One region of the Entomomonas asaccharolytica genome, then DNA from elsewhere that is predicted to be linked to it. Evidence: predicted binding sites of a transcription regulator. Region 1 holds the regulator's gene; each other region holds the start of a gene.
The links. The regulator sigma-54, encoded in region 1, starts transcription at its own class of promoters, with help from an activator protein. The targets are predictions, from matches to a motif close to ANTGGCATNNANNTTGCTNT.
Positions count from the first base shown of each region.

Region 2: a site for sigma-54 is predicted at 1,720-1,739, ahead of glnA (glutamate--ammonia ligase). Genes of this name have one in related genera too.
Region 3: a site for sigma-54 is predicted at 7,477-7,496, ahead of glnK (P-II family nitrogen regulator). Genes of this name have one in related genera too.

Region 1 covers NZ_CP067393.1:2,754,261-2,764,908, reverse strand. Annotated here, with positions in the region: gene ppk1 (polyphosphate kinase 1) at 1-1,858, shown strand, start outside; gene JHT90_RS12855 (alpha-hydroxy acid oxidase) at 1,888-2,976, shown strand; gene JHT90_RS12850 (DNA polymerase III subunit chi) at 2,973-3,407, opposite strand; gene JHT90_RS12845 (RNA polymerase factor sigma-54) at 3,604-5,097, shown strand; gene hpf (ribosome hibernation-promoting factor, HPF/YfiA family) at 5,173-5,460, shown strand; gene JHT90_RS15270 (hypothetical protein) at 5,749-6,147, shown strand; gene ptsN (PTS IIA-like nitrogen regulatory protein PtsN) at 6,239-6,703, shown strand; gene rapZ (RNase adapter RapZ) at 6,712-7,569, shown strand; gene JHT90_RS12820 (HPr family phosphocarrier protein) at 7,585-7,857, shown strand; gene dxs (1-deoxy-D-xylulose-5-phosphate synthase) at 8,076-9,974, shown strand; gene JHT90_RS12810 (16S rRNA (uracil(1498)-N(3))-methyltransferase) at 9,971-10,648, shown strand, end outside.
Region 2 covers NZ_CP067393.1:509,185-519,832, reverse strand. Annotated here, with positions in the region: gene mnmC (bifunctional tRNA (5-methylaminomethyl-2-thiouridine)(34)-methyltransferase MnmD/FAD-dependent 5-carboxymethylaminomethyl-2-thiouridine(34) oxidoreductase MnmC) at 1-34, opposite strand, end outside; gene glnA (glutamate--ammonia ligase) at 214-1,617, opposite strand; gene JHT90_RS02285 (FAD-binding oxidoreductase) at 1,934-2,848, opposite strand; partial or broken gene JHT90_RS15370 (FAD-binding oxidoreductase) at 2,849-3,216, opposite strand; gene JHT90_RS02280 (DMT family transporter) at 3,600-4,517, shown strand; gene nfi (deoxyribonuclease V) at 4,540-5,241, shown strand; gene JHT90_RS02270 (hypothetical protein) at 5,345-5,554, opposite strand; gene JHT90_RS02265 (RHS repeat protein) at 6,016-8,691, opposite strand; gene JHT90_RS02260 (LamG-like jellyroll fold domain-containing protein) at 8,810-10,648, opposite strand, start outside.
Region 3 covers NZ_CP067393.1:782,464-793,111, reverse strand. Annotated here, with positions in the region: gene JHT90_RS03560 (vWA domain-containing protein) at 1-900, shown strand, start outside; gene JHT90_RS03555 (nitrite/sulfite reductase) at 1,114-2,766, shown strand; gene JHT90_RS03550 (DUF934 domain-containing protein) at 2,750-3,244, shown strand; gene JHT90_RS03545 (dihydrofolate reductase) at 3,298-3,804, opposite strand; gene JHT90_RS03540 (OsmC family peroxiredoxin) at 3,954-4,376, shown strand; gene rpiA (ribose-5-phosphate isomerase RpiA) at 4,501-5,175, shown strand; gene JHT90_RS03530 (hypothetical protein) at 5,226-5,510, opposite strand; gene JHT90_RS03525 (ammonium transporter) at 5,661-6,956, opposite strand; gene glnK (P-II family nitrogen regulator) at 7,011-7,349, opposite strand; gene JHT90_RS03515 (sulfurtransferase) at 7,701-8,555, shown strand; gene JHT90_RS03510 (sulfite exporter TauE/SafE family protein) at 8,619-9,377, shown strand; gene nfuA (Fe-S biogenesis protein NfuA) at 9,459-10,043, shown strand; gene JHT90_RS03500 (hypothetical protein) at 10,052-10,606, shown strand; gene JHT90_RS03495 (M23 family metallopeptidase) at 10,609-10,648, opposite strand, start outside.

The DNA of each region.
Region 1 (10,648 bases):
GTTATTGCCTCGGCAAGTGTTAAAACAACTAAACACGGTTGTGCATCAACAAGTAGAGCGTCAGTATCGCATTCTTAATGAGGTTTTACTGCCTGCTTTAGCAGAACAGAATATTCGGTTTATTCGTCGGCGTCATTGGAATACAAAAATTAAAGCGTGGGCGCGTAAGTTTTTTAAAGAAGAGATTGCCCCCATTGTTAGCCCGATTGGGTTAGATCCTACCCACCCGTTTCCGCTGTTAGTGAACAAAAGCCTAAACTTTATTGTGGAGCTAGAAGGCACGGATATGTTTGGTCGTAGTTCAGGGTTAGCCATTATTCCTGCACCTCGATCACTGCCTAGAATTGTTAGAATTCCTGAATCAGTGGGTGGAGCAGGTGATAATTTTGTGTTTTTATCTTCTTTGATTCATGCCCATGCAGATGATTTATTCCCAGGTATGCAGGTAAAAGGCTGTTATCAATTTAGATTAACCCGTAATGCTGATTTATCCGTCGATGCTGAGGATGTAGAAGATTTAGCCCGCGCATTAAAAGGTGAGTTGTTTTCCCGTCGTTATGGTGATGCCGTACGCTTAGAAGTAGTGGATGCTTGTCCTGAGCATTTATCTAATTATTTAAGTGAACAATTTAGCCTTTCTAAAGAGGAACTATATAAAGTTAATGGTCCTGTAAACTTAACGCGACTGTTTAGTATTACTGGTTTAGCAGGCCATCCAGATTTGCAATCCAAACCTTTTTCACCTGTTATTCCCAGAGTTTTACAGAAAAAGAAAGATAATTTGTTTGCTACCTTATCAAAGATAGATGTGCTATTGCTGCATCCTTATGAATCTTTTACACCTGTGGTTGATTTTGTAAGGCAAGCGGCAAAAGACCCAAATGTGTTAGCCATTAAACAAACCTTATACCGTACAGGAGCAAATTCTGAGGTGGTAGATGGTTTGGTGGAAGCGGCTCGTAATGGTAAAGAAGTGACTGCTGTTATTGAATTGCGTGCCCGTTTTGATGAGGAATCAAATTTACAATTGGCTACCCGTCTACAAGAAGCGGGTGCTATTGTAACCTATGGTGTAGTAGGCTTTAAAACCCATGCGAAGATGTGTTTAATTTTACGTCGTGAAGGAGAAGAGTTACGGCGTTATGCTCATTTAGGTACGGGTAACTATCATGCAGGTAATGCCAAGTTATATACAGACTATAGTTTATTAACGGCTGATGTGGCGTTATGTGAAGATTTACATAAATTATTTGGTCAACTAATCGGTATGGGTAAAACACAGCGGATGAAAAAATTACTTTATTCGCCATTTACCTTGAAGAAAAACTTATTAGAAATGATTAATCGTGAAGCGGCTGCTGCAAGTAAGGGGTTGCCTGCTCGTATTATTTTAAAAATCAATGGGCTAACTGATACTAAAATGATTCGAGCACTTTATAAAGCCAGTCAGGCTGGGGTGAAGATAGACTTAATTATTCGTGGTAAGTGTTGTTTAAGACCAGGAATAGTAGGTGTTTCTGAAAATATTCAGGTGCGTTCAATTATTGGTCGTTTCCTTGAGCATAGCCGCGTGTTTTATTTTTATAATGGTGGTGAGGAGAAAATCTATTTATCCAGTGCAGATTGGATGGAGCGCAATTTGGATATGCGGGTAGAAACCTGTTTCCCCATCGAGGGCAAGAAGTTAACCACTCGGGTTAAGAAAGAGTTAGATATTTATTTAAGTGATAATACCCACAGTTGGATTTTACAGAGCGATGGTAGTTATATTCGCTCCATACCAACAGGTAATCAAATACCTAAATCAGCGCAACAGATTTTATTTGAGCAGTTAACCAATCAAGGTAATAGTCGCTAGCTACTTTATAGGAAATAATGGGAGCATTTATGCCTTATTCGATCATACCGCCACAGTTATTCTCAGTAGAAGATTATGAAAAAAGTGCAGCTAAAGTCATCGATCATATTGCATGGAGTTATTTAGTAGGGGGTAGTGGTGATGAGCTTACGCTTGAATGGAATAAGCAAGCATTTCAGCGCATCCAATTACAAGGCAGGGTGCTAAATAATTTTGAAGGGGCTAACACTAAACTTACTTTATTAGGTAATACCTTACCATTTCCTATTCTTTTAGCACCTGTGGCATGGCAAAAGTTATTTCATAAGGATGGTGAATTGGCTACCATGCAAGCAGCTTCTGCAATAGGTGCTGGGATGGTGGTAAGTACAATGGCAAGTACTTTATTAGAAGAGTTAGCTGAACAAGCCACTAAACCCTTATGGTTTCAACTTTATATCCAAGCTGATCGAACTTTTACTGCCGAATTAGTAAAACGTGCTGAGTTAGCAGGTTATAAGGCTTTAGTATTGACGGTTGATGCACCTATTAGTGGGGTACGCAATCGTGAGCAGCGAGTTAATTTTCGATTACCACAAGGCGTATCTTCAGTAAATTTAGAGGGAATGCATGTGGTAAATAACACCGCTAATTTGTTAGAAAGCCCCCTATTTTCTGGTCAGCTTGCTAGTGTACCTACATGGCAAGATATAGAGTGGTTACAATCAATCACCTCTTTGCCCATATTACTGAAAGGAGTCACCTCTGTAGCGGATGCAGAACAAGCTATTCAGTTAGGTGTTAATGGGTTGATTATTTCTAATCATGGTGGGCGTGTATTAGATACGTTGCCTGCTGCAATTGAACTTCTTCCAAGAATAGCAGAACATGTGGCGGGTAGAGTACCCATCCTTATGGATGGTGGTATTCGTCGCGGTACGGATATTTTAAAAGCGCTGGCCTTAGGAGCAAATGCAGTATTAGTGGGTAGACCCTATATCTATGCCTTAGCAGTAGCAGGTGCAGTAGGTGTTGTACATTTAATAAATATATTGCGGGCAGAGCTAGAGGCGGCAATGGTGCTAACAGGTTGTCGTACCTTAGCAGATATTAATCCTTCAGTGATTTGGCAGTCTTAAATTTTACTGAGGTTGTGATACTGTACATTATATTGGGCAGTATTATAAAAGCGATAATTGGCTCGTGCTTTATCTTTTAGCATAGAGTCATCAATTACAAACTCAGCGATACGTGTAAATTGTTGGTGGTGCTTTGGTATTTCAAAACTTAAATTAATTAACAATGGGTACTGAATAGTTTGATAATCTAATGTTTCGAGTCCTAATGTAATGGGACTACTAGGATTATCCTCTAATAAATCATGAGGAATAAAGCTATCAGCTTTAAATTGCCACAATAATTGATTTAATTGTTGTCGTTGTTGTTCATTTTGACAATGAACATAGATATTACCCAACTGTGACCATGCTTTATTGATAAGACGACAACTGAATAATAAACAATCGTCTATAGTAGCAGTGGGTAGGTTATAAAAATCTACTTTAAGCATGATTAATAGATAAATAACAATAAGGTTAAAAGAAGGGATTGAATATAACTATTTATACTACTATATATTTTAAATAGATGCATCAAAGTTATTTTTATTATGCTGGTTGTTTCATTTTTCAAGCATGTTATTATTTGAAGAATAAAAAAACAGGCATATAATTTGCTTAAAAGTATAAAAGAGATATTAATTTGTTATGAAGCCATCGTTAACGCTAAAGATAGGACAGCAACTGTCGATGACTCCACAGTTGCAACAAGCCATTAGGCTTTTGCAATTGTCTACTGTAGATTTACAACAGGAAATCCAGGAGATATTGGAGTCAAACTCCATGTTAGAACAACAAGAAGCAGGCGAGGATTTCGATGATAATAATTTATTAGGTGAGGAAGACGTTTTAGTCAATCCAACCAGTCAGGAAATTAGTTTTAAAGATAATCATGAGGTGGCAGTTAACGAGCCAGAAAAGGATACAGTAGCAACTGATGTGATTCCTGAAGAACTACCCGTAGATACTGATTGGGATGATATCTATCAAAGTAATGTTAGCCATTCCCACGGTGATGATGACGAGGCTGATTTTACTAGTTATACCTCTGTAGGTGAAACCCTGCAAAGCCACCTATTATGGCAGCTCAATGTTGCCCATATGAGTGATAAAGATAAAACCATTGCGGTTAATATTATCGATTGCATTAATGAAGATGGCTATTTAGAAGAGTCTTTACAGGAAATTCATCAAGGTTTAGATGAATCATTGGATACCGACTTTGATGAAGTGGAAATGGTACTTCATTGCATTCAACAGTTTGATCCGCTAGGTATTGCCGCCAGAGATTTAAAAGAGTGCCTATTACTGCAATTAAAAGGGTTATTTGATGACCATGCTTATTACCAACAAGCGGTTGAATTAGTTGCAAATCACTTAGATTTATTAGGTTCTAAGGACTATAGCCAATTAATGCGTACCATGAAGATTAAGGAAGATGAATTAAAGCAAATAGTGATGCTTATTCAACATCTTAATCCTAAACCAGGGGCACAAATTGAGTCGAAAGAGCCAGAATATATTGTGCCAGATATTATCGTGCGAAAAGAGCGGGATCATTGGATGGTTGAGCTAAACCAAGAAGCTATTCCAAAGCTGCGGGTTAATCCTCAATACGCTAGTTATGTACAGCGCGCCAATAATAGTTCAGACAATACGTTTTTAAAGAACCAATTACAAGAAGCCCGTTGGTTTATAAAGAGTTTGCAAAGTCGTAATGAGACTTTAATGAAAGTAGCCACGCAAATAGTTGAACATCAACGTGGCTTTTTAGAGTATGGTGAAGAGGCAATGAAACCACTCATTCTTTCATCAGTGGCTGAAGCGGTAGGCATGCATGAATCTACTATTTCACGGGTAACTACTCAGAAATATATGTATACTCCTCGTGGTATTTATGAATTGAAATACTTTTTTTCAAGTCATGTCAGTACTTCTGAGGGTGGGGAGTGTTCATCAACAGCTATTCGCGCTATGATTAAGAAACTAATAGCGGCAGAGGATCCGAAAAAACCTTTAAGCGATAGTAAACTAACTACGATGCTTGAGGATCAGGGGATACAGGTAGCCAGAAGAACCGTAGCTAAATACCGTGAGGCGTTAGGTATTGGTTCATCTAGTGAACGTAAGCGATTAATATAAAGAATTGCCAATCCAAGGCAACTTACCTTATGCCTAACGTGGGTATAAGTAATTAAAAATGTTAAGGAGAAATTTATGCAAATTAACATTAGTGGTCACCAACTTGATGTTACCGACGCACTACGCAACTATATTGATGAAAAGTTTGCTCGTCTTGAACGACACTTTGATAAAATTACGAGTGCGCAAGTGATTATGAGTGTTGAAAAGTTGAATCAAAAGGTTGATGCAACGCTTCAGTTAGCTGGTGGTGAGGTGGTTGCTGGTGCGGAAAATACAGATATGTATGCTGCCATTGATGCATTAGTTGATAAGTTAGATCGTCAATTAATTAAATTTAAAGAAAAACATCAAAAACACTAGATAGTTTATACAAAGCTGAGGTTTGAACATAAGATGTACAAGAAAAAAGTGACAGATTATGAAACCAAACTTCAGCTTGTTACAGTCAGTAGTTTAGTTATAACCTTATGTTTGTTGCCTCTATTAATTTATTTACTTTCCATTAATTTTGTTCAATTTCTATTATTTCTTTGTTCGTTAAGTTTCCTAATATATTTATCTTTTAGTCTAATAAAAAGTGATGCTATTAAACCAATTACAAAAATAATATGGTTGGTTATTGCTTGTTTCTTTTTTGTTCAATTTTATATGCTATGCAATAGCAGTAGTAAAGCTGATCAAGTAATTACAACGGTTATATTAGGAACTGTATTTGCTTATGCTGTTCCTATGCTATTGGGTACAGCAGATAAATACTTTATTAGCTTTTTAAAAAGAAATTGTATTGATACAGAATTTGAGATAGATAGTTATGAGGCTGCTGAAGGTGGCGAAATAGCTGTTTTTAATACAGATACTGAGCGCCCTCATTATGCACGGTATGTTTATTGGTTGCTTAGTTTTGTTTTACTAATAACCATTTTGCTATTTATTTTCTTTAGTGTGGTGAGTGATTTTCGAGACAAAGGTTTATATATAGTATTAGTTATTGTATTTAGTTTTGCTTTAATATATACCCTTAAAAAGCTAAAGAATTTTTATGATTAAAAGTTGTCTATAAAAATTGATGTATTCTCCGCAACTATTTATTTAAACTGTTATGTTTAATTAAATAATAATTGGTAATGTAGTATTTTATATGATGCAACTAAAAGAATTTCTAACACCTGCACAAGTGTTAGTTGATGTTAATGTAACCAGTAAAAAACGTGCATTAGAAGTAATAGCAAAAACAGTAGCAGCCACTTGTGCTAGTGTAGATGAGCAACAGGTTTTTGACCAACTAATAGATCGGGAAAGGCTTGGCACTACAGGTTTTGGTAATGGTGTAGCTATTCCCCATTGTCGTATGGAAAGTTGTGAAGAGCCGATAGTTGCTATAATGAAATTAGCGACAGGTATAGATTTTGATGCAGTTGATGATCAGCCAGTAGATATTTTGATAGGCTTAGTTGTGCCAGCAGAGGCAACGGATGAACATTTACAATTACTTAAACAAATTGCTGAATTATTAAGTAATAGCGAGTTATGTAAGCAAATAAGAGCTACTACGGATAATCAGCAGCTTTATCAAATAATTGTTAATGGGGTAGGTAATACATAGGTTAAGTTATGCGTCTTGTTATTGTAAGTGGTCGTTCAGGTTCAGGTAAAACTACAGCGCTTCATTTATTAGAAGACAATGGTTTTTATTGCATTGATAATCTACCTGCTAGCTTATTTACAACAGCTATTGAACAAGCGTTATTACAAACAGAGATAATACAACCAAAGATCGCTGTTTCAATTGACGCACGAAGCTTACCGAGACAAATCGAAAACTTCCCCAGTATTTTTGAACGACTCAGTGCGAAATATATTCAATGTGATTTAGTATATTTAGATGCTAAAGATGACATATTAATTAGCCGTTTTTCAGAAACTCGCCGCCGTCACCCATTAACTACAGCCACCCGTTCCTTAGCAGAAGCGATTGATGAAGAGTCTAAATTATTAGCTCCAATCATTAATTTGGCTACCTTACATGTTGATACTAGCCAATTAAATGTTTATCAATTAAAAGACTTTTTAAAACTCCATTTATTAGAAGAGCCTGAACTTGGTACAGCTTTTTTGATCAAATCATTTGGATTCAAACGAGGAATACCTATGGACGCTGATTGGGTATTCGATTTGCGTTCACTACCCAATCCGTATTGGGTGGCAGAGCTAAGAAATTTGAAAGGTACAGATCAGCCAGTCATTGATTATTTAGTAGAACAACCTGAAGTTTTAGAAATGCAGAATGATATTCTAGTGTTTCTAGAAAAATGGTTACCGCGCTTTGCTGCTACTAATAGGTCTTATATTACTGTAGCAGTTGGTTGTACGGGTGGGCAACATCGCTCTGTGTATATGGCTGAACAAATTGGTAAAATATTAAAAGCTACTTTAAAAAATGTGCAAGTCCGTCATCGTGATTTGTTGTAGGAGAAATGTTACAACATGCAGTCGAAACAAATAGAAATTATTAACCAATTAGGATTACATGCTAGAGCAGCAGCTAAGTTTGTAGGTACAGCTGGACGGTTCGCTTGTAGTATTAAGGTTGGACGTACTCCTGAATCATTGGTAGATGGCAAAAGTATCATGTCAGTAATGATGTTGGCGGCAAGTAAGGGCACTATGCTTCATCTAATAACCGATGGAGACGATGAGCAGCAAGCCATGCAAGCAATGGTTGAATTAATAGAAAATTATTTTGGTGAAGGACGATAACTACACATTAGTGACTATAGTGGGTTAGTATTTACTGTGCTGTATCAATAGCAATTTTTTGTTATAACCATTGTTTTAATTATAATTATCTATACATAAATAGTTTCAGATAGGTCATTTAATGTAGTAAAAATAGCTAATAAAAATAATTAGCTATTTTGACACGGGGCGCAATCAGGTAAAATGCTCTGCTTGAATACAAAAAATGAATATTACTAATGGTTAAAACTTTTTACGATATACCGAGAGAACGACCAGTAACTCCGTTACTTGATCGCATTGATACACCAAAACAACTTCGTTACCTAAGTGAAGCGGAATTGGCTGTACTAGCGGATGAGTTACGTGAATTCTTATTGTATACAGTAGGCCAAACGGGCGGCCATTTTGGTGCTGGTCTTGGGGTGATCGAATTAACCATTGCCTTACACTATGTTTATGATACACCTGAGGATAATTTAATTTGGGATGTAGGCCATCAAGCCTATCCTCATAAAATTCTCACTGGGCGTCGTGAACAAATGGCTACTTTACGACAAAAGGATGGTCTCGCAGCCTTTCCACGTCGCGCAGAAAGTGAATATGATAGTTTTGGTGTAGGCCATTCAAGCACTTCTATCAGTGCTGCCTTAGGCATGGCCATTGCCGCCAGATTACAAAATAATCATAAAAAGAGCGTTGCTATTATTGGTGATGGTGCGCTAACCGCAGGTATGGCTTTTGAGGCTTTAAATCATGCGGCTGTGGTTGATGCAGATATGTTGGTGGTGTTGAACGATAATGACATGTCTATTTCTGATAATATTGGTGGCCTGTCTAACCATTTAGCGAAAATACTTTCTAGTCAAGCTTATCGCCATGTCCGTGATAACAGTAAAAAATTACTCTCCCATCTGCCTGGAGCGTGGACAATTGCACGGTTAGCTGAAGAATATGCAAAAGGTATTATAGCACCTACCACATTATTTGAAGCTTTGGGTTGGAATTATATTGGCCCAATAGATGGCCATGATTTACCCACGTTAGTGGCTACTTTGCGTAATATGCGTAGTTTATCAGGGCCACAATTTCTACACGTGGTGACTAAAAAGGGTAAGGGGTTTGCGCCTGCTGAGGAAAGCCCAACAGCTTACCATGCTATTAGTAAATTAGAACCGCTAGATGCACCACCCAAAAAACAAACAGCTCCTAAATATTCTAATATATTCGGGCAATGGCTTTGTGATATGGCAGCTCAAGACGAGCGATTAGTGGCTATTACCCCTGCCATGAAAGAAGGCTCTGATTTAGTGGCATTCAGTGAACGCTACCCTAAACGTTATTTTGATGTGGCTATTGCTGAACAACATGCAGTGACTTTAGCTGCAGGCATGGCCTGTGATGGCTTGAAGCCTGTGGTGGCTATCTATTCAACATTTTTACAACGGGCTTACGATCAACTAATCCATGATGTAGCCATTCAAAATCTTGATGTGCTATTTGCCCTAGATCGTGCAGGGTTAGTGGGGGAAGATGGTCCAACCCATGCAGGTAGCTTTGATTTAACTTATCTACGTTGTATCCCTAGTATGGTTATTATGACCCCTAGTGATGAAAATGAACTACGTAAATTACTAACAACAGGTTATTTATACAATGGCCCTGCGGCTGTGCGTTATCCACGGGGAACGGGGCCTAATGCTACGGTAGAAAATGATTTATTAGCCGTTGAAATAGGTAAAGCCGTGGTGCGTCGTCAAGGTGAAAAAGTTGCCTTATTAGTGTTCGGTGTGCAGTTAGCTGAGGCGATGAAGGTTGCAGAAAAGTTAAACTATACCGTGGTTGATATGCGCTTTGTAAAACCATTGGATGAAGCATTAGTCTTAGTAATGGCTAATAATCATGAATTATTAGTAACCATTGAAGAAAACAGTATTATGGGTGGTGCTGGCTCTGCGGTAACTGAATTGTTATTAAAAGAAAATTGTTTAAAATCCGTATTGCAACTAGGTTTACCTGATATTTATATAGAACATGCTACGCCAGCCAGTATGTTAGCTGACTGTGGCTTAGATGCAGCAGGTCTTGAAACAGCGATTAATCAGCGCTTAAATCAGTTGGAAAAAAATACCAAATGAGATTATCTCGTTTTTTTGTAAACACGCCATTACAGTTAGGGGAGCATGAAGTTCCTGCTTATTTAGCTCATTATATGGGGCGAGTATTACGTCTGTCGGTTAATGATCCTGTGCAATTATTTGATGGTTCTGGTTTAGAGTTTTTAGGGACTATTAGCCAGATTACTAAAAAGAGTTTAGTGGTTAACTTAACCAAGCAGTTAACAGGGCTAGGTGAGTCACCACTGTATACTCATTTAGGGCAAGGGTTAGCACGTGGCGAGAAAATGGATTTTGTGATACAAAAAGCCACTGAACTGGGTGTTAGTGAAATTACACCATTATTTACTGATCGTTGTGAAGTGCGTTTAAATGAAGACAGAACAGATAAGCGAATGACACATTGGCAACAAGTTGCCATCAGTGCTTGTGAGCAATCAGGACGCTCTAAAATACCTACTATTAATCCACCAATATCGGTTAGTGAATGGGTAGCAAATGTTCAAGCTGATCTAAAATTAATGCTTCATTTAATCGCTGAGCCTATGGGAAATTATCAAAAGCCTTCTTCATTGGCTTTATTAATTGGTCCAGAGGGTGGCTTTACCGATGAAGAAATAGCATTAGCGCAACAGTATGAGTTTCAGCAAGTACATTTAGGCAGTAGGGTATTACGCACAGAAACAGCCCCCATC
Region 2 (10,648 bases), 990 kb from region 1:
CCCAAGTTAAGTTAGCATAGGTTGTTTTAGTCATTGCTATTAATATTCAAATATATATGCCGTTAATTATACATGGAATAATTTAAATGGGATTGATGAGAATGATTAAAAAAGAAAACCCCATAAATCACTTTATGGGGTTTTGCTTTATTTAGTCTTTTGCAAAACTATTGTCCTTGAAAACTATACTATAATTTTATTTCAACTAAATGCTTAAACGCTGTAGTATAAATCGTACTCCAATGGATGTACGAATGTTCTTACTTTGATTTCTTCAGCAGATTTTAGTTCAATAAATGCATCAATAAACTCATCTGTGAATACACCACCTTTTGTTAAAAAAGCACGATCAGCATCTAATGCATCTAATGCTTCTTTTAAACTACCACACACTTGTGGAATTGCTTTTGACTCTTCTGGTGGTAAGTCATACAAGTTTTTATCTGCCGCATCACCAGGGTGGATTTTATTTTGAATACCATCTAAACCAGCCATTAATAATGCTGCAAATGCTAAATAGGGGTTAGCTGCTGGATCTGGGAAACGTGCTTCAATACGACGGCCTCTAGGATTATTCACATAGGGAATACGAATAGAAGCTGAACGATTACGGGCTGAGTAAGCAAGCATTACAGGCGCTTCAAAACCAGGTACTAAACGCTTATATGAGTTAGTAGATGGGTTAGTGAAACCATTTAATGCTTTACCATGTTTAATGATACCACCAATAAAGTATAAAGCAGTATCAGAAAGACCTGCATAGCCATCACCAGCAAAAGTGTTTTTACCGTCTTTAGCAATAGACATATGAACATGCATACCTGAACCATTATCACCATATAAAGGCTTAGGCATAAAGGTAGCTGTTTTACCATAAATATCGGCTACATTATGGATTACATATTTTAAAGTTTGTACTTCATCTGCTTTATTAACGAGGGTATTAAATTTAACACCAATTTCGTTTTGGCCTGCTGTCGCCACCTCATGGTGATGAACTTCAACTTCTAAACCCATTTCTTCTAAGGCATTACACATCGCTGTTCGGATTTCATGGTCGTGATCAACAGGAGGCACTGGAAAATAACCACCTTTTACACCTGGACGGTGACCTCTGTTACCATCTTCAAAATCAGAATCTGTATTCCAAGAACCTTGTTCAGAATAGATTTTAAACATTGAACCAGAAATATCAGATTTGTATTTCACTTCATCAAAAATAAAGAACTCTGGCTCTGGACCAACAAAAACTGTATCACCAATACCTGTTGATTTTAAGTATTCTTCTGCACGTCTAGCGATACCACGTGGATCACGTTCATAACCTTGCATTGTAGAAGGTTCAATAATATCGCAAACTAAAATAAGAGTAGGATCAGTAGTAAATGGATCAATTACTGCGGTACTATCATCTGGCATTAAAATCATGTCAGAAGCTTCAATTCCTTTCCAACCTGCAATAGATGAACCATCAAACATTTGTCCAGACTCAAAAAAGTCCTCATCAACAACATGAGCTGGAATAGTAACGTGTTGCTGTTTACCCTTAGTATCTGTAAAACGCAAATCAACCCACTTTACATTATGTTCTTTAATTAGTTGTACCGCTTTTGACATATTATTCTCCAAGAAGTATAGCTGGATTATTTAGGCAGTCCCAGCAAATCTAACACCAAGTAAACTGTTAGGCTATTAACCTGTACTAACTTTAGTTAATGAATAGCAATTTATATGCCATCCTGAATTATTAATAGAGAATCACCCACATAGATAATTACATCACTTTATCTATTAATAACAAAACCAAATAATGCACCAAAATAATACTTATAAAGAATATAATGCATCAAATAAGTGCATAAAATTATCTGACTATCATAACATGGTTAAACATAAACAGTAGACGGGTTTTTCCACTAATAGCTAACAAACCTTATGGATTTCTTAAACTCACTATTTTTCCTGGATTAAAGATATTTTTTGGATCAAAAGCCCGTTTTAATGCACGCATCATATCCAAAGCATCCTCACCATGTTCTTCTACTAAGAAAGCCATTTTATGCACGCCTACCCTATGCTCACCAGTACAAGTTCCATCCATTGCTATAGCACGTTGCACTATACCGTGATTAATACGCTCCATCTCCGCAATTTCATCTGGATTATGTGGATCAATTAGTAGAATAACATGGTAATTACCGTCTCCCACATGCCCAACAATAGTGTAAGGAATAGTCGACTTAGCTAATTCCTGAATAGTGATATCAATACTCTCCGCCAACCTAGAGATAGGCACACAAACATCTGTACTTACTCCACGACAACTAGGTTTTAATTGCATAGAAGCAAAAAAGGCATTATGTCGAGCAGTCCATAATTTATTACGGTCTTCAGTTTGAGTTGCCCAACAAAAATCCAAACCACCACTTTCTTTGGCTATTTCTTGTACCATAATGGCCTGCTCTTCAACACCTGCTGGTGTACCATGAAACTCAAACAATAGTACAGGGGACTCCTGTAAAGAAAGTTGACTATATTGATTAACTGCTTTAACCGCAGCAGTATCCATAATTTCTACACGAGCAATCGGAATGCCCATTTGAATAGTGCTAAATACGCACTGCACAGCATCTTGTACTGAGGGAAAACTACAAATAGCGGCAGATACCCCCTCAGGTTGCACATGCAATTTCACCGTTACCTCTGTAATAATACCCAAAGTCCCTTCACTACCAACAAAGATAGCAGTTAAATCATAACCTGCCGCAGACTTTTTAGCGCGGCTAGCAGTACGTATTACTTTACCTTCAGCCGTAACTACTGTTAAAGAAAGCACATTATCACGCATTGTTCCATAACGGACAGCATTGGTTCCTGAAGCACGTGTAGCAGCCATACCACCTATAGAAACATCTGCACCTGGATCAATGGGGAAAAACAAACCAGTATGACGAATTTCTTGATTTAATTGTTTACGGTTACGCCAGCTTGTACAGTAGCGGTTAAATCCTCGGCATTAACGGCTACAACCTGATTCATTTCAGAAAAATCAATAGTTATGCCACCTGAAAAAGGTAATACATGCCCCTCTATGGAAGAACCTGCGCCAAAAGCAATAACGGGTACATCATACTCATTACATAACTTAACTACCTTCACTACATCTTCTGTGGAGCGCGCAAATACTACCGCATCAGGAGGACAAATATCATACATTGATTCATCACGCCCATGATGTTCTCTTATGGCCTGCGCAGTAGATACTTGATCGCCTAAACTTAATTTCAATGCATTTAAAAAGAGGTTAGGCAGCGGTTTTCTAGCATGAGTATTCATTTTTATCCTACTAAGATAATTAATAATTAAAACAACACAAAGCTAAGACGATAGTTAATATCATTAGTTTCCTGCAAGCAAAGCACCTTAAAAGATGATGACCATTTGCTTAATAATCTTATTGGTACTATCGTCTTTACAATAAAACAGAGTTATCATAATAACTCTTTGTAAAAACAAATACTAACAGCCAACTACGATCAGATAACTTATAGCTGACTTCTTTAGTATTCCCACTTTTAAAACAAACATTAGAGCGTGCCATGCGTAAATCTGCTGATTTTTTTATGTTTCAAGTAATGCTAATACTCTGTGTTACGTGGGGGTTACAACAAATCGCTATTAAACTAGTGGTGGGAGATATTACCACTATTGTACAAGCTAGCCTACGTTCAGGTATCGCTGCTTTTTTAGTAGCTATTGTATTAGTTATTAAAGGAGGTTGGCAGCCCTCATGGCAAGGTACTTCTAGAGCAGGTATGGTTGTAGGACTATTATTTGCCAGTGAATTCTTATTTATAGCCCTTGGTTTACAATACACCTCTGCCTCACATATGGCAGTATTTCTTTATACAGCGCCTATTTTCTCTGCATTAGGTTTGAACTTTTTTGTTGCCAGCGAACGCTTAAAACCTTTGCAATGGCTTGGTATTACTGTCTGTTTTATTGGCGTAGTAGTGGCTTTTGGTGGTAGCATTTCCTTTAATGAAATGAATACTACTATATTATTAGGCGACTTATTTGGATTACTTGCAGGTATTGCATGGGGAGCGACTACTGTAGTAGTGCGCTCAACTAAACTCTCTGAAGCACCAGCCAGTTTAACTTTATTTTATCAACTATTTATTGCCTTTATTTCACTACTACTTATTGCATTGGCAACAGGGCAATTTGCTACCTTTAATTTGACTGCTATATCAGTGAGTAGTTTATTGTTCCAAGGCGTTATTGTTTCTTTTGTTAGCTACTTAGTCTGGTTCTGGTTATTACGCCAATACCTAGCAAATAATTTAGCAGTCTTCTCTTTTATGACCCCCATGTTTGGTGTAACCTTTGGCGTATTAATACTGGGCGAAAAGCTTACAATTAACTTTATTATAGGCGCAATGCTTATTTTACTAGGTATCCTTCTAGTAAGTGGCGAAGCAGCGTTAACACGCTTTATCAAACGTTTAAACTAAATAAAAGATAAAAGGCGGAATAATGATATTACATCAATGGACAAAAAATCCTCAAGAAGCAATTGCTATACAAAAACAACTAGCTTCACAAATAGAAAGAACAGATCGACTGCCTGCAACTATTAACTATATTGCAGGCGTAGATATAGGGTTTGAGCAACAAAATGACACCACTTTTACCCGTGCTGTTATCGTAGTATTAGAATACCCCTCACTTAAAGTTGTGGATTATGCTCTACACCGCGAAGTAACCAGAATGCCCTATATACCTGGATTATTATCTTTTAGAGAAGTGCCTGCAGCTATTGCTGCTTTTCAACAACTTAAACAACAACCCGATTTAATTATGGTAGATGGACAAGGTATTGCTCACCCTCGTCATTTAGGAGTAGCCTCTCACCTAGGGTTATGGTTAGATAAACCTACCATCGGCGTAGCTAAAAAAAGACTCTGTGGAAAATATCAAACTGTACCTGAACACAAAGGAAGCTGGACGCCATTAGAAGATAAAGGAGAAACAATTGGTGCTGTATTACGTTCAAAAGATAATATTAACCCACTGTTTATCTCTATAGGGCACCGTGTTTGCTTAAATACTGCGATTAGTTGGGTAACTAATTGCTTAACAAAATACAAACTTCCTGAACCCACTAGACAAGCAGATCGTTTAGCCTCACGACGAGTAGTAGAAGAACGTATCTTTAAAGAATGGAATATAGAATAGCTGTTTCTATATAATTTTAGACTAGGCAAATGGACGAAGACAGTACAAGCAGTAAGAACAGGACATTTAACAACGTATAAAATTATAGCATAATAGCTATAAATTAACGTTTTCTTAATTTCAAACGTTTAACAGACCAATATTCAAAGGCAGTAAAAATAGCTACGAGAATAGCTACAATAGCTGCCGTTTCCATTAGCCATATCATATTAAAAAATAATGCAACAACAATTAGCACTAAACAAACAATAACCAATCGAATCCCTGATGTAATTAAAAGCCTCGAACGTCTAACACGTCGTCCAATCTTCATAGCTACTTGTTACCTTTTTTATTAATCTAATTGTTATTTTTAACATAATGGGAAATAAATGCAATACTCTTATCTCCAAAATATTAATAAAGTCAATAAACATGATTAGATAAATATTAAATAATTATGAACTTCTGATAAACTCTAAATATTTATATACAATTGCCTTATATCCTTAAAGTTAGTTACTAAATAATTAGAAGATTTTTTTATTTTTTACTATCCCATAGATTTCTTAATACGTATACTCAGTATTTAGCTACCTAATTTTTAGTAAATTTAGAGTTTGGTCTTAAGTATTTTTTCTTATTTGATTTTTAATTTAATTTGTATCAAAACTGGATATTTTTATGCTATATCAATAAGCATTTTTAATTTTCTTGCTCATTTATACTTAAAAAAATTGAAACTAAATTATCATCATTTAGTTTCAACTTCTTAAGTATTAATATAGAGTAAATCTATTTATTTGGACTATTAGATTTATATGCTTCAAGAGTCTTTTCTAATTGATGAGCTGCTTTTCTTAGTCGTACCCTTTCCTCATTTGAAAAAGACTTATTACCATCAATCCAATCAGTAAATCCCTTACATAATGGTGAATCACTATTTCCTGTACAACTACGAGCACACTCAGCTCTACAATCACCATTAACTTGACAACATATTAAACACAAACTTGCCGAAGTACATCTGGCAGTACAAGACAAATCTGCTCTACCAGATACATAATCAGCTAGTTTTTCTCCACCCAAATCTTTTATTTTGTCCATTAACTCTTGAGTAAGCCAATTACTTGATTTTTTGCTAAATATCCCCCATAGACCATACTTATCAGACTTCATCAAAGGATTACCCTCAACATATCCAAAAGTATTCCATCCCCCATCAAGCCCAATAGGATCACTTTGGCTGTATCTACCTAAATCTGGAATATAGGTTCTAAAATAGTTATAGTGAAAGTCTGTTTCTTGATCAAAATACTGACCTGCAAAGCGTAATGGGATAGTAGTATTTATGCCTGTACCTAATGGGTCTTCGTTTGCCATTGTAGTACCATAAGCATCACTTTGCCAACTCCAGACTTTTTGTCCATTTTGGTTAGTAGCCCATCTGGGAGTATCTAAATGATCGCTGTGAATATAATAAACTATTTGTGTACCCGCAATACCATTCGTAAAAGGAACTTCTATTTGTGCAATGGGTAAAGTATCTAACCATGCCCAGTAGATTTCTTTCACTTTTTCTTTAGCAGAATTATATTGAGTCTCACCAATCAGTTGACCAATATCGTTATACATAAAAGTACTAATACTGCTATCTTCTTTTACTTTAATAGTACGTTCACCATAAGCATTATGAATATAACGAGCTAATGTAGTTTGTATATTATTTTCTGTTTTTATCACTTTTGAAAAACGGTTACTTTCATCGTATTCGAAACGTTTAGTTCTGTCTTTGTAACCCGTAATATTGTTCATTACGTCCTTGGCATAGTAAATACTATAAATATTATAAATATTGCCACTATCATCGAACCATATAGGTAAAGAGCCTTGGCTATTTTCACGATTAGTTCGATTACCCACAACATTGTAGGTGTAATTGGTCGTGTCTGTTGCTTGCTCTTGGGTGAGTCTATTGAGTTCGTTGTATTGGTAGTTTACAATACCAAATTGACTATCTGCTATTTGTGTAATATTACCATTAACATCATATTGATAATCAGTAGTGACTGATCCTATGATTTGTTGGGTAAGTTGTCCATCTAAATCATAACTACGATTTAAAGTTAAGTCATTTTTCCATTTTAACCCTGTAATTCCTGTACCAAATGGCTGATAGGTAATATAGTTAGCTAAAGTAAGTGTTCTGCCATTTTGAACTAAAGTAATGGCTGTGATTTGTCCTCCTGTATTTCTAGTATATTTTAGGGTAGCTAACCCATAATCTGTAGTTAATACCCGTCCTGCTATATCATAGGTATAGTTGATTATTTGCTGGTTACCTAATAACACTCCATCTAGTTTTAATTGTCTTTTTTCTTGAGCAACTAATCCTAAATTATTGTAGTTATATTCTGTAGTACCACTATTATCATTAATAGTTGTTAAATAACCTATATTATAAAAACCTGTTTCAGGTTGATCATAAATATATTCTACATTTAACTCTGTATTATCAGGATATAGTTGAGTTATTAAGCGATTAAGTGAATCATAGTTGTACTGGGTAATATACCCTCTAGCATTAGTTTCTTTAAGTAGATTACCTGCTTTATCATACCTGTAATTTGTAATACCTCTTGCACTACTTTGCTCTTCAACAATTTGATTAAGGTCACTATAAGTATACCATGTACTACTAGAACCAAAATCTTTTGCTCTCGTAACATTGCCATGTACATCTCGATCATGATAAGTATAGTTACTACCATAAGTATCCATTGTTAAATAATTATCGGGATTATATCTATGGGTAATTTGTGTGCCTTTTGGATCAGTTTCTGATAGTGGTTTACCATGTGTACCATAGCTATATTGATACACTTGATTACTCGATCCAACCAATGCTAACACACGTCCTAATTCATCAAACTGACGCTTAAATTGATAAGTAATGGTTGTTCCTTTTTTTATTACTTCTTCTGTACGATTACCCATTGCATCATAGGTGTAATGAATACTGTCATTAAGATTATTTTTAATGGATGTTAATCGTTTAGCATCATCCCATGTATAACTTAGTATACTATTATCAGGAAAAGTGACTTTAGTTATTTGTCCTATTGCGTCATAAGTAAAACTTGTTTTTGAAGCAGATGTAGTAATACTGGCTAACCAACCTTGTGTTGTATAGGTTAGTGTACTCACAATGCCATTTTCATCAGTAATCATTTGAGGATTACCATAGTTATCAAAATTACTATAAATTACAGTATGACCTAATGGGTTTACAATACTTGTTAATTGCCCATCATTGTTATAGTTATAATGTGTAATATCTTCTACATCATAACGTGGTCCATCAATATTCGTTATTTGCCCCATATCATTATAGGTATACTTTATTGTTTGCTCTGCATGAATTGTAGATACTGCTAATGCAAGCAGCATCGGTATCACTTGTTTTTTCATTGTAGTTCCTTTGACTATTTAAAAGACAAAAGCAATCCGTAGTGCATAATTTATAAATCATGCGCTTGATACTTTTTGTCTTATTTAAAAGATTAAAATTTAGTTATTAAATTAATGTTTACTCAGTAGGACTACCATTAAAAAGGTAGGGCTCGTGACTTGGAGTAAAGTTTTTTGTATATAAGGCTTTTTTAGTAACACGTAACTGATCAATTTTACCTTTGTAATTATATTGATAATTCTGTTCGCTTGCACTTGCACCAATAGCAATAACTACATTTTCATCTAATAAATAATTATTTTTATCTGTTTGATAATTTGATAATTGACCATCAATAAATATTCTTAAAACTCCATTTTCTCTACTATAGGCAATATGGTGCCATTGATTATCCAATATTTTTTTATTAGCTCTAAAATAAACCATTTCATTAGTACCATGATTGTAACCTTGCCAATAGACATATCCTTGAGTAGTGATATACGTTGAAAATGAAGATCCATCTCCTTGTCTAAAAGTACCATCTAATAAAGTGGCAGAATAATCCGTTTTGGCCTCTGGTTTTACCCACATTTCAATAGTAAAATCTTCTCTACCGAAGTCAAATACGCCATTATTATTGGTTGTTAGATAAGCATTTCCATCAAGATACAGGGTATTATTTGCAACAGCTTCGTCATCTTGTACTATTTGTGGATTATTAATCAAATTCCACACATTACCTGCTGGATCAATAAAATCATCAAATTGCAATAATGCAACATCATAACCTTGACCTATATGACTGAAATCTTTAAATCCATCAGTAAATTGAATTAATCTTCCATCATTATCATATTGATAGGTTTGTTTCTGTCCATTGTGATTAATTTCAACAGGTAATGGTAATGTATCATGCCACTTTGTATAAATATTATACTTCAACCCTTGTGCTGAAAACTTCCTTGCTGTTTGTAGTCCTCGGCCATTATATTCATAATTGATAGTAGCATTATTCTTAGTGTATTCATAAACTGGTAAACCTTCGGCATTATACGTATACGAACTTGCAGTAGCTATACAAGTATTTATTGGTTCTCCCTCTATCTTTTTAATTTTCTTTTCTAAACGAATATCTTGAAAATGATAGACTGCAGACTTACCTAAAGGATTCGTTACTCGTGTTTTATTATCAGGCAAATATTCAAATTGATATCTATCTGTTCCACCCGCATGTTCGCTACTGATTGCCTGCCCCTTATCATTATAAGTCCAAGTAGCATAACGCACTCCTCGCTCATCAGTAATACCTGTTAATAAGTTTGGATATTGAATATTCTCATAGTGGTAAGTTTTACTACTACCCGCTTTAGTTAGTCCTGTAAGACGATTCTGACTATCATAAATATAGCTAACCGATAGGTCTGCATTACTCGCTACTTTAGTAATTTGATCATTTGTATTGTAAGTCAAGGTTAAGTTTCTTCCACTTGTTTCTGTTAACGTAGTGAGTTGCCCCATAGTATTATAGTTAAGCGTTACAGTTGGATAGCCTCTTTTACTATAATTAATCAGTTGACCTAGATTGTTGTAAAGCTCTATAACGCCACCCTTTGACTGAACTTCCCAACCTTGCTCATTAGCTAGCTTTGTGATCACCTCAGTATCGCTACTGTCACTTTCCCAACGACCATTACGCGGGGTAAAAATTATACCTCGACCATTATTCCGATATAGTTTTATCCTATCTCGGGATTGAAGTGTTTCAATTCTCATTTGCCAATTATGTTGCCATGCTAATCCTAAATTATCAGCAAACAATCTACTACTCCAATAGTTACGTGAGAAAGTTAAAAGTGAATTTGGTAATTCAATATCGGTAGTTATTTCTACTTTCTGACCTGTTGCTATTAAAATAGGATTACCTAAAGTTTCAGGATTACATGAGTTTGTTTCTGGATTAGCTTGTGGATTACA
Region 3 (10,648 bases), 1.3 Mb from region 1:
AGCGAGGCTGATAAAGCACAAATTGAAGCATTAGGTGGCTTAGATAAACTTATTGAAACCTTAAAAAAACGCCTAGAAGAACAAAAAGAACGTCATCAAGGGGGTAATAAATGGATTGGTACAGGTGGCACTAGCCCATTTGGATCAGGCGGTTATAACCCTGAAGGCATTCGCATTGGTGATGCAGGTGAACGACAAGGGCGTGCGGTAAAAGTATGGGAAAAAAGAGAATACCAGAATCTTGATGACCAAGTAGAAATTGGTAGCCGTACCATTAAACTTGCCCTACGTCGCTTACGCAAATTTGCCCGTACAGGTGCTAGTGAAGAACTTGACATTGATAATACCATTGAAGCCACCGCCAAAGATGGTGGACTACTCAATATCCGCATGAAGCCAGAACGTCACAATGCTGTCAAACTGCTATTGTTATTTGATATTGGTGGTTCAATGGATATGCATGTTGAAATGTGCCAAGAGTTATTCTCAGCGTGTCGTTTAGAATTTAAATACCTTGAGTATTTCTATTTCCACAATTTTATTTATGAAAATGTTTGGCAAGATAACCATCGACGTCATAATAATCGTATCCCCACATGGGATATTCTGCATAAATACGGTCCAGACTATAAAGTAATCTTTGTGGGCGATGCTGCAATGGGGCCCTATGAAATAAACTATATTGGTGGCAGTGTTGAACACTATAATGAAGAACCTGGTAGTGCTTGGATGCAACGGTTTATTGAACATTATCGTAAAGTTATCTGGCTTAACCCTTACCCTCAACATGCTTGGCAATACACTCGCTCAATTGATATGGTTAAAGGATTGGTTAATAACCATATGTACCCTTTAACCTTAGAAGGATTAGAAGCAGGTATTAGCTATTTAAGTAAATAGCTAATCTTCCAATAACTTATTTAAAATCAATAAATAATCATATTTTTACAACAACTAATTATTCCATTATGTTATTTATATATGAATAAATAGCACTTTTAAGCATAAGCAGAAACTGTTATCTTGTGACACCTTAAACTAAACCTACACACTATCCAATTGTGTAGGAAAAATATCTACTTGATAGCTATGCAGCCTGTTGTTGGAATTTAAATGTATATTTATGATGAATATGATCAGAAAATTGTAGACGAACGCGTTAAACAATTTCGTGATCAAACAAACCGCTATTTAGCAGGTGATTTAACAGAAGACGAATATCGCCCGCTACGCTTACAAAATGGTGTCTATATTCAACGTTATGCACCTATGTTGCGAATAGCTGTGCCTTATGGCTTATTATCTTCTAAACAATTACGCAAATTAGCCAGCATTGCGCGTAACTATGATAAAGGTTATGCACATGTTTCTACTCGTCAAAATTTTCAATTTAACTGGCCTGAATTAGAGGATATACCAGATATTCTCGCTGAACTTGCTAGCGTACAAATGCATGCTATACAAACCAGTGGTAACTGTATTCGTAATACCACCACTGACCAATTCGCTGGGGTTGCTAAAGATGAAGTAATCGACCCACGCGCTTGGTGTGAAATCATACGTCAATGGTCAACCTTTCATCCTGAATTCCATCATTTGCCACGTAAATTCAAAATTGCTGTAAATGGTGCTAAACAAGATCGAGCAGTAATTGAAGTGCATGATATTGGTCTTGAAGCCATCCGTAATTCAGAAGGTGAACTTGGCTTTAAAGTTTATGTGGGTGGTGGTCTAGGACGTACTCCAATTATTGGTTCATTGATTAATGAATTTTTACCTTGGCCGCATTTACTCACTTATCTTGATGCTATTGTGCGCGTTTATAATCGTTATGGACGTCGTGATAACAAATATAAAGCACGTATTAAAATTTTAGTCAAAGCCTTAACACCTGAAGTATTTGCAGAAAAAGTGGCCGCTGAATGGGCGCACTCTAAAGATGGTCCAGTGACTTTAACTGAAGCAGAAGTAAATCGCATTAGCGGTCACTTTGTAGCCCCTGCTTATAAGCAACTAACAGATATTGATTTCAAAGAATTAGACCAACAACACCCTGGTTTTGCCCGTTGGAGACAGCAAAATACCCGTCCCCATAAACAAACAGGTTATATTGCCGTTACGTTATCATTAAAAGCTACCGCCACGCCTCCTGGCGATATTAGCGATAAACAACTGGATGCTGCTGCTGATCTTGCAGACCAATATAGCTTTGGAGAAGCAAGAACAACTCACCAGCAAAATATAGTACTTGCCGATGTTGAACAAAATAAACTGTTTGAGCTTTGGCAACAAATGCGAGAGTTAGGTTTTGCTACACCAAATATTGGTATGCTTACTAATATTATTTCTTGCCCTGGTGGAGACTTTTGCTCACTAGCTAATGCTAAGTCTATTCCTGTGGCAGAAGCTATACAACGCCGTTTTGATAACCTCGATTATTTATTTGATATAGGCGAATTAGATCTTAATATCTCTGGATGTATGAATGCTTGTTCCCACCACCATATTGGGCATATTGGTATTTTAGGCGTCGATAAAAAAGGCCAAGAGTTTTATCAAATATCTTTAGGTGGTAATACAGGTTATAACACGGCTTTAGGCAGTGTATTAGGCCCTTCTTTTGCACAAGAAGAAATACCTGATGTGATAGAAAAGATTATTCAACTCTATCTTGCACAACGACACCCTGATGAACGTTTTATAGATACTTATCAACGTCTAGGTATGGAACCTTTCAAGGAGCATGTTTATGCAAAAAATAATTAAAGATGCTCAAATAGTCAATGATAATTGGCATTTGTTAGCTAATGATATTAGCCTTGAAGATATTGCTAACTGTGATGATGTTATTGTGCCTCTTAATTTATGGCAAGAACATAAACAATTGCTACAAAAACGTGATGGCCAAACTGCTGTGTGGCTAGACTCATCACAGGAAATTGAAGTACTAGCCGATGATTTAGCAACACTACCCCTTATAGCCCTAGAGTTTCCTGCATTTACGGATGGGCGCCACTACTCTAGCGCACGTATTTTACGTGATCGCTATCAATATAAAGGGGAAGTACGTGCCATTGGTGATGTATTAAAAGACCAATTATTTGCTATGCAACGTTGTGGTTTTAATGCCTTTGCTGTAAAAGCGGATAAAGACATTGAAAACGCTTTATTAAGTTTAAATGACTTTACAGAAACTTACCAAGGTGCAACAGATCAGCCTTTACCATTATTTAGAAGACGCTGATACTATTCGCTATTTTCTAGTTACCCATACTAGAAAATAGCTTCTTTTTAAATTTACTTATGCCAAACCTCTATAGTGTACGCAGGTTTATCATCCTCTGCCGCAAAGCTTTGTGTTTCCACTTTATGCCACCTACTCTCATCAAAGTTAGGAAACCAAGCATCTCCCTCTGGCTTAAGATGAACACGGGTTAAATATAATTTATCCACAACATTCGTAGCTAAAGCCATCGTATAAAGCTGTGCGCCACCTATCAGCATCATTTCAGAAACCTGTTGTGTAGTAGCCCATTCATTTGCACGTTGTATAGCTTTTTCTAAAGTTGGATAAACCTCTGCTCCATCTGCTATAAAATCTGTTTGTCGACTTATTACGATATTTAATCGATTAGGCAAAGGTCGCCCTAAAGACTCCCATGTTTTACGCCCCATAATAATGGGTTTTCCTGTAGTAACCGCTTTAAAATGCTTTAAATCAGCAGGTAAATGCCAAGGTAATTGGTTATTAATACCAATGATATGATTATCTGCTAATGCTACTATAATTGATAAAGGCAACATAACATCTTATATCCATTAACAAAGTGATACATAAGTATACCTGATAAACCACTTTATATTCGTTTTAAGCCAAATTTATCATTGTTTAATAATCTAAAAATGTTTAATAATACAGCAAAGATACTTCTAAAAACTTAGGAAACTACAGCATGAAACAGTCTGCCATTGCTATATGGGAAGGATCAAGAGCTGAAGGAAAAGGTGTAACAACTACACAAAGCAAACAAATCTACAATACGCCTTATTCATTTGTATCTCATTTTGATGATGGCCATAAACAAGCTACTAATCCTGCCGAATTGATAGCAGCCGCTCATGCTGATTGTTTTACGTTAATGCTAACTGAATTACTTGAAAAAACTGACTTAGTTGCAGACTATATTGAAACTAGCGCAGAAGTGACCATAGATTTTGATTCATCGACCATGACTCACTCTCATCTAACTGTAAAAGCTCGAATACCTAACATAAGTAAAGACCAATTTGCAGAAATGGCAATAACTGCTGCTAAAACATGCCCTGTAAGCAGATTATTAAAAGCCGAAATTAGTGTGGATTACGAATTAATTTAACAAATTAAGCTAAATACCCAAACAACCATCAAACATTTATGAGTTATTACGGTATCTACTACCTATATAATCAAGGTTATCTGCTATAATATTTAAAAAACCTCACTGACAGAAGGGTACTACTATGCAACAAAATCAATTAAAACAAGCTGCTGCTCAAACTGCCATGTCCTACCTGATGCCTAAATTAGAAAGAAACAGCATTATTGGCATTGGAACAGGTTCTACAACTAACTATTTCATCGATTTACTAGCTAATCATAAAATGGATTTTGAAGGTGCTGTTGCCAGTTCAGAACAATCTGCAGAACGGTTAAAAAAACATGGTATCCCAGTTTATGATTTAAACAGTGTCGCTGAATTAGAGTTTTATATTGATGGTGCAGATGAAGTTAATCGCTATCTCGAATTAATTAAAGGGGGTGGCGGAGCATTAACTCGAGAAAAAATTATCGCTGCTGTTGCCAAAAATTTTATCTGTATCGCTGATGAAAGTAAGTTTGTTGATACACTAGGTGCGTTCCCTCTTCCTATTGAAGTCATCCCCATGGCCCGTAGTTACGTGGCCAGAGAAATCGTTAAATTAGGTGGCGACCCAATTTACCGCGAAGGCTTTATTACCGATAATGGTAATGTGATACTTGATGTACACAACCTAACTATCAACAAAGCCAAAGATTTAGAAATGAAACTTAATGATATTACAGGTGTTGTTTGTAATGGACTATTTGTTAAAAGACCTGCTGATTTATTATTCTTAGGAACACAAGATAAAGGTGTTCAATTGCTTACAGCCTAATACTGTTATTATTGCTTGCTATGCAGTCCCATAGCAAGCAATGTGATTTTCTATTTATTGTCAGAATCCAAAGTTTGTATCTTACCACCTTTAGCAAGAAACTCCTGCATAGCACGCTCTAACGCATCACGTTCTTTTTGCTTTGCCTCTATACTAGGCAACTCTTCCTCTTCAGCGGCTGGTTTACCTACCTTTTTATTGCTTGTAGGTATCTCATCTTGCTCATTAATGTCTTCTGCCTCATCACTATCAGGACCATTATAAGCGTCTACAGCCTCATCTTCTTGTTCTTCAATATCATCGTCACTTTCTTGTTCTAAATCATCATCAATCATAAGCACCCCATTAATCACGTGAATTTTCTAATAATATAAAATAATTTGAGTCATTTCTTCAATAAAATAGTTCAATTTTATATAAAATAATTTTCTGAAATAGAAACGCCCAGCAAACACTGGGCGTTTTCACATATCACGCGTTAATTATTATAGGTTATAACCACGTTCATTATGCGATGAAAGATCTAAACCAATTACCTCTTCTTCCTCTGTTACACGCAATCCCATTAATTTATCAATAATAAATAAAATAACAAAGGTAACAATAGCTGTATAAGTAATGGTGACGATGACACTTAGTGTTTGTATCCAGACTTGGTGAGCTATATTAGTAACACCTGCATCAAAACCACCCAGCATAGGTGCTGCAAAAACGCCTGTTAATATAGCACCTACGATACCGCCGATACCATGCACACCAAAGGCATCCAGAGAATCATCATAGCCTAATTTACGTTTTAGCGTAGTAGCACAGAAGAAACAAATAACACCAGAGGCTAAGCCAATTACCAATGCACCCGCAGGACCTGCTGTACCAGCCGCAGGTGTAATAGCTACTAAGCCAGCCACTACCCCAGAAGCAATACCTAAGGCACTTGGTTTGCCATGAATAATCCATTCACAAGCCATCCATGCTAACGCTGCTGCGGCAGTAGCAATTTGCGTAACTAACATCGCCATACCAGCAGAGGTGTCTGCGGCACCTGCTGAGCCAGCGTTGAAACCAAACCAGCCAACCCATAACATTGCTGCGCCTACTAAAGTAAAGGGTAAATTATGGGGCGCCATAGCTGATGATGGATAACCTTTACGCTTACCAAGCATTAAACAAGCTACCAAACCAGCAACACCTGCATTAATATGCACCACTGTACCACCAGCGAAATCAATTACTCCCCATTCATGCATAAGGCCACCATCGCCACCCCATACCATATGAGCAATAGGCGCATACACTAAAGTAAACCAGCAACCCATAAACACTAACATAGCAGAAAACTTCATCCGCTCAGCAAAAGCACCGACAATAAGTACTGGGGTTAATATGGCAAAGGTTAATTGAAAGGTAATCCACACACTTTCTGGATAAGTACCATTTAAGCTATCATGGCCTAATTGCTTTAAGAATAAATTATCTAAACTGCCCACAAATGAATTGAAGTTAGTGACACCTGCCTCCATTCCTGCTGTACTAAAAGCAATACTATAGCCATAAATAAACCATAGAATGGTCACCAATGCTGTTACAGCAAATGATTGCATCATCACTGATAGAATATTTTTAGCGCGAACCATACCGCCATAAAATAAAGCAAGGCCAGGAATAGTCATAAAAAGAACAAGTGCTGTTGAGATAAGCATCCAGGCAGTATCGCCACTATCGAGCTTTGTGGTTTCTTGTGCCATGGCAATGGGAGTGGCTAACGCCAATAGGCAAGCCATTCCGAATAATTTACGGAAAGATAACATGGGGGTTTCTCCTGCACTGACAATTACTTAGATAGCATCATTATCTGTTTCACCAGTTCTGATGCGAATGGCTTGCTCTAAAGCTGTTACAAAAATCTTACCATCACCAATTTTGCCTGTGTTGGCAGCTTTACTAATTGCTTCAATCACAGCATCAAGCTGGTCATCGGCAACACCTATTTCAATTTTTACCTTCGGTAAAAAATCAACCACATATTCTGCACCACGGTAAAGTTCAGTATGGCCTTTTTGACGACCAAAGCCCTTTACCTCAGTAACAGTAATACCTTGGACACCAATCTCAGATAGTGATTCTCTTACATCATCTAACTTGAATGGCTTAATAATCGCAGTTACTAATTTCATTCAAACTCTCCTCTGGCTAGATAAACCGTACAGGAGAGAAACCCCGCTGTACAGTTTATCCTATATATGCACTTGTTTAGTACTTAAAAAATTAAAAACTAAGTAAAAGTTACTTGTTAATTGGTCTATTGCAGAAAGCTTGCCAATAAATAATATTTCCTACACAATATACAAGACATTGATTATTAATATATTTTTTATGTCTGCTGATAAATTTTGCATCTTCTTGGTGCAATATAAAGAATCAAAACTAGTTATTTTGGTGCGTCATTATGTAAACTTAAAATTTACAGTGATCTATTTATTGTGAATAGGTATATTACTGACAAAGAAAATTAGAGGAGAAAAACAATGGCTCTTGCTCAACTGATTAATTGTGAAAAACTAGCTAAACATTTAAATGATAAAAATCTAATAATTTTTGATTGCCGATTTTCACTTGAGGATACAAGTTATGGTGAGCAGTCCTATCAAGCAGGCCATATTCCTAATGCCGTTTTTATTGATTTAGATAAAGACCTTTCTAGCCCCGTTATAAAAGGCAAAACCAGTCGTCATCCTTTACCTGATCCCAATCTACTAATAGAAAAACTAGCCCAATGTGGTTTAAATAATGATAGTAAAGTGGTTATTTATGATAATGGCCCTAGCCCGTTTGCTAGTAAAATGTGGTGGTCATTAGTTTGGTTAGGGAAAAGAGATAATGTGTTCCTATTAGATGGCGGTTTTAAAGCATGGCAAGCAGCAGGTTTACCTATTACGAGTGATAAATCGCCAGTCCATATTGGTAACTTTATAGGCCAACCTGATGATACTTTGTTAATTAATGCCAATGACTTAGAGAAAAAGTTAGGTGATGATCAATTAACTCTATTAGATGCTCGAGCATTACCTCGCTTTCGCGGTGAAGTGGAACCAATGGACCCTATTGCTGGTCATATACCTGGTGCAACTTGTGCTAACTTTATGGAAAATTTGGATAATGATGGTCTATTTTTAACTATCCCTAAATTGCAACAACGTTTTCAAACATTAATTAAGGATAAACCTCTTGCTAAAGTGTTTGCTTATTGTGGTTCTGGTGTATCAGCATGCCATAACTTATTTGCTTTATGCCTTGCTGGCTATCCATTAGTTCCTCTTTACGCAGGCTCTTGGAGTGAATGGATTAATGATCCCCAACGCCCTATTGCAACGGGTGATTAATTTAAAGATAATTGATTGTTATTAAGAAATAATACAATACTAAAATTTGCTAGGAATAATGTAATGACACTAATGGCCTTCTTACTAGACTTTTTATTAGGGGCTTGTGTCGGTTTTTTGGGTGCTTTATTTGGAATCGGTGGTGGACTGCTTGTTATTCCAATATTAGTTATTTTCTTTGGTTTCGATCAACAAATGGCGCAAGGTACTGCGCTAATTATGGTAGTACCTAATGTCATATTATCGCTGCGCAACTATCATAAACGCGATAAAATTAATATACGTTATGCGCTTTCGCTAAGTATTCCTAGTTTCTTTCTATCTTTTCTAGGTGCTTATGTAGCACTTACTTTACAAGCCAATAAATTACAAAACATATTTGCTATCTTTATGTTTTGTTTAGCTATCTATTCAATATCACATGCCTTATTCCGCAAAAAGGCCGTTTTAGGAAGTAAAGAATCACCTTACGGATTTATCTGGTTTATTGTATTAGGCGGAACTTGTGGCTTTTTAGGTGGTATTTTTGCAGTAGGCGCAGGTGCTATCGCAACCCCCGTACTTACTTTAGTCTTTGGCCTAGCACAATTAGTTGCACAAAGCCTTGCTTTATCATTAGCACTGCCTAGCTTACTGGCCTCATTATTTATGTATGTACTACATGGGCAAGTTAATTGGGCTGTCGGTATACCCCTTGCATTAGGTGGTTTAACTAGCGTTGGCCTTGGGGTTAGGTTAGCTTATGCATTACCCCCAAAATTATTAAAAATCTTATATGGCTGCTTTTTAATGATATGCGGCCTATTATTATTAATAAAGTAACAAATTATTCCTACTAAAACACTAGGACTTTATAAAAACCGTATAGTAGCGTAAACTAAACACAATAACTTAGGAGTCATTATGTCTAGTATTAATATTACAGAAGCGGCACAGGATTATTTAGCCAGCTTACTTGCTAAACAAGACCATAAAGATGTGGGTATCAGAGTATTTATCACTCAACCAGGTACGCCACAAGCAGAAACATGCATTTCTTATTGTCGTCCTGGTGAAGAAGACCCTTCTGATAGAGTACTTGGTTTAGCTAAATTTACTGCTTGGATTGATGCAGTTAGTGAACCCTTTTTAGAAGATGCAGTAGTAGATTTTGCTGAAGATCGCATGGGTGGACAATTAACGATTAAAGCACCTAATTCTAAAGTACCTATGATTGATGAAAGCAGTCCTCTTAATCAACGTGTTGAATACTATTTACAAACCGAAATTAACCCAGGTCTTGCCAGCCATGGTGGGCATATTAGCCTTATTGATATTGTAGAGGGTAATATTGCTATTTTACAATTTGGTGGTGGCTGTCAAGGTTGTGGTATGGTTGATACTACACTGAAAGAAGGCGTTGAAAAAACCCTACTTGAACGTATTCCAGAACTTACTGCTGTTAGAGATGTAACTGATCATAGCAATAGAGAAAATGCGTATTATTAGGAATATATATGCATTTTGATGAAAATGTGATCAGAAAATGGGCTTATAGTACTGATTTAGATAAAGCTGTTGATCAATTCATTGAAAATGACCAGAGTGGTGATTTATTTGATTATGAAATAGACCGTGTTTGTACTATCGAACTAGTATGGGAGTTTGCAAAAGATCCAAACTGTTTAAAACAGCATTTTTTTCTACATCGGTTGATTGATAGGCTGTGCTCAATTTATCGATTACCTTTTCATACCTTGAAACCATTTAAAAGCTCTCATTTGCTAGGGATTGAAAATAAACAAGATTACCTAGCAAAAGTCGCTAATTATGCAGAAAACTTGTATCGTCATAATATAATTTTAAATGAGATGCTTAACAATGACGATACAGTGATTAAATATATTCGTAATCAAATTTATAACTTTATATGGATTAATCCAGAAGACTCTACATTGTTAGGTAATGAAAAACAAAATCAGCAACCTAGTATTCAGAGCCAATACGAAAAAGCCTATTATAGCAATATCCAAGCACTGCATAAGGCAGTTTCTGAGCTAACAGATAAATAATACTAAGGCTGAAACTTACCAATAAAAATAGCAGGATCAACA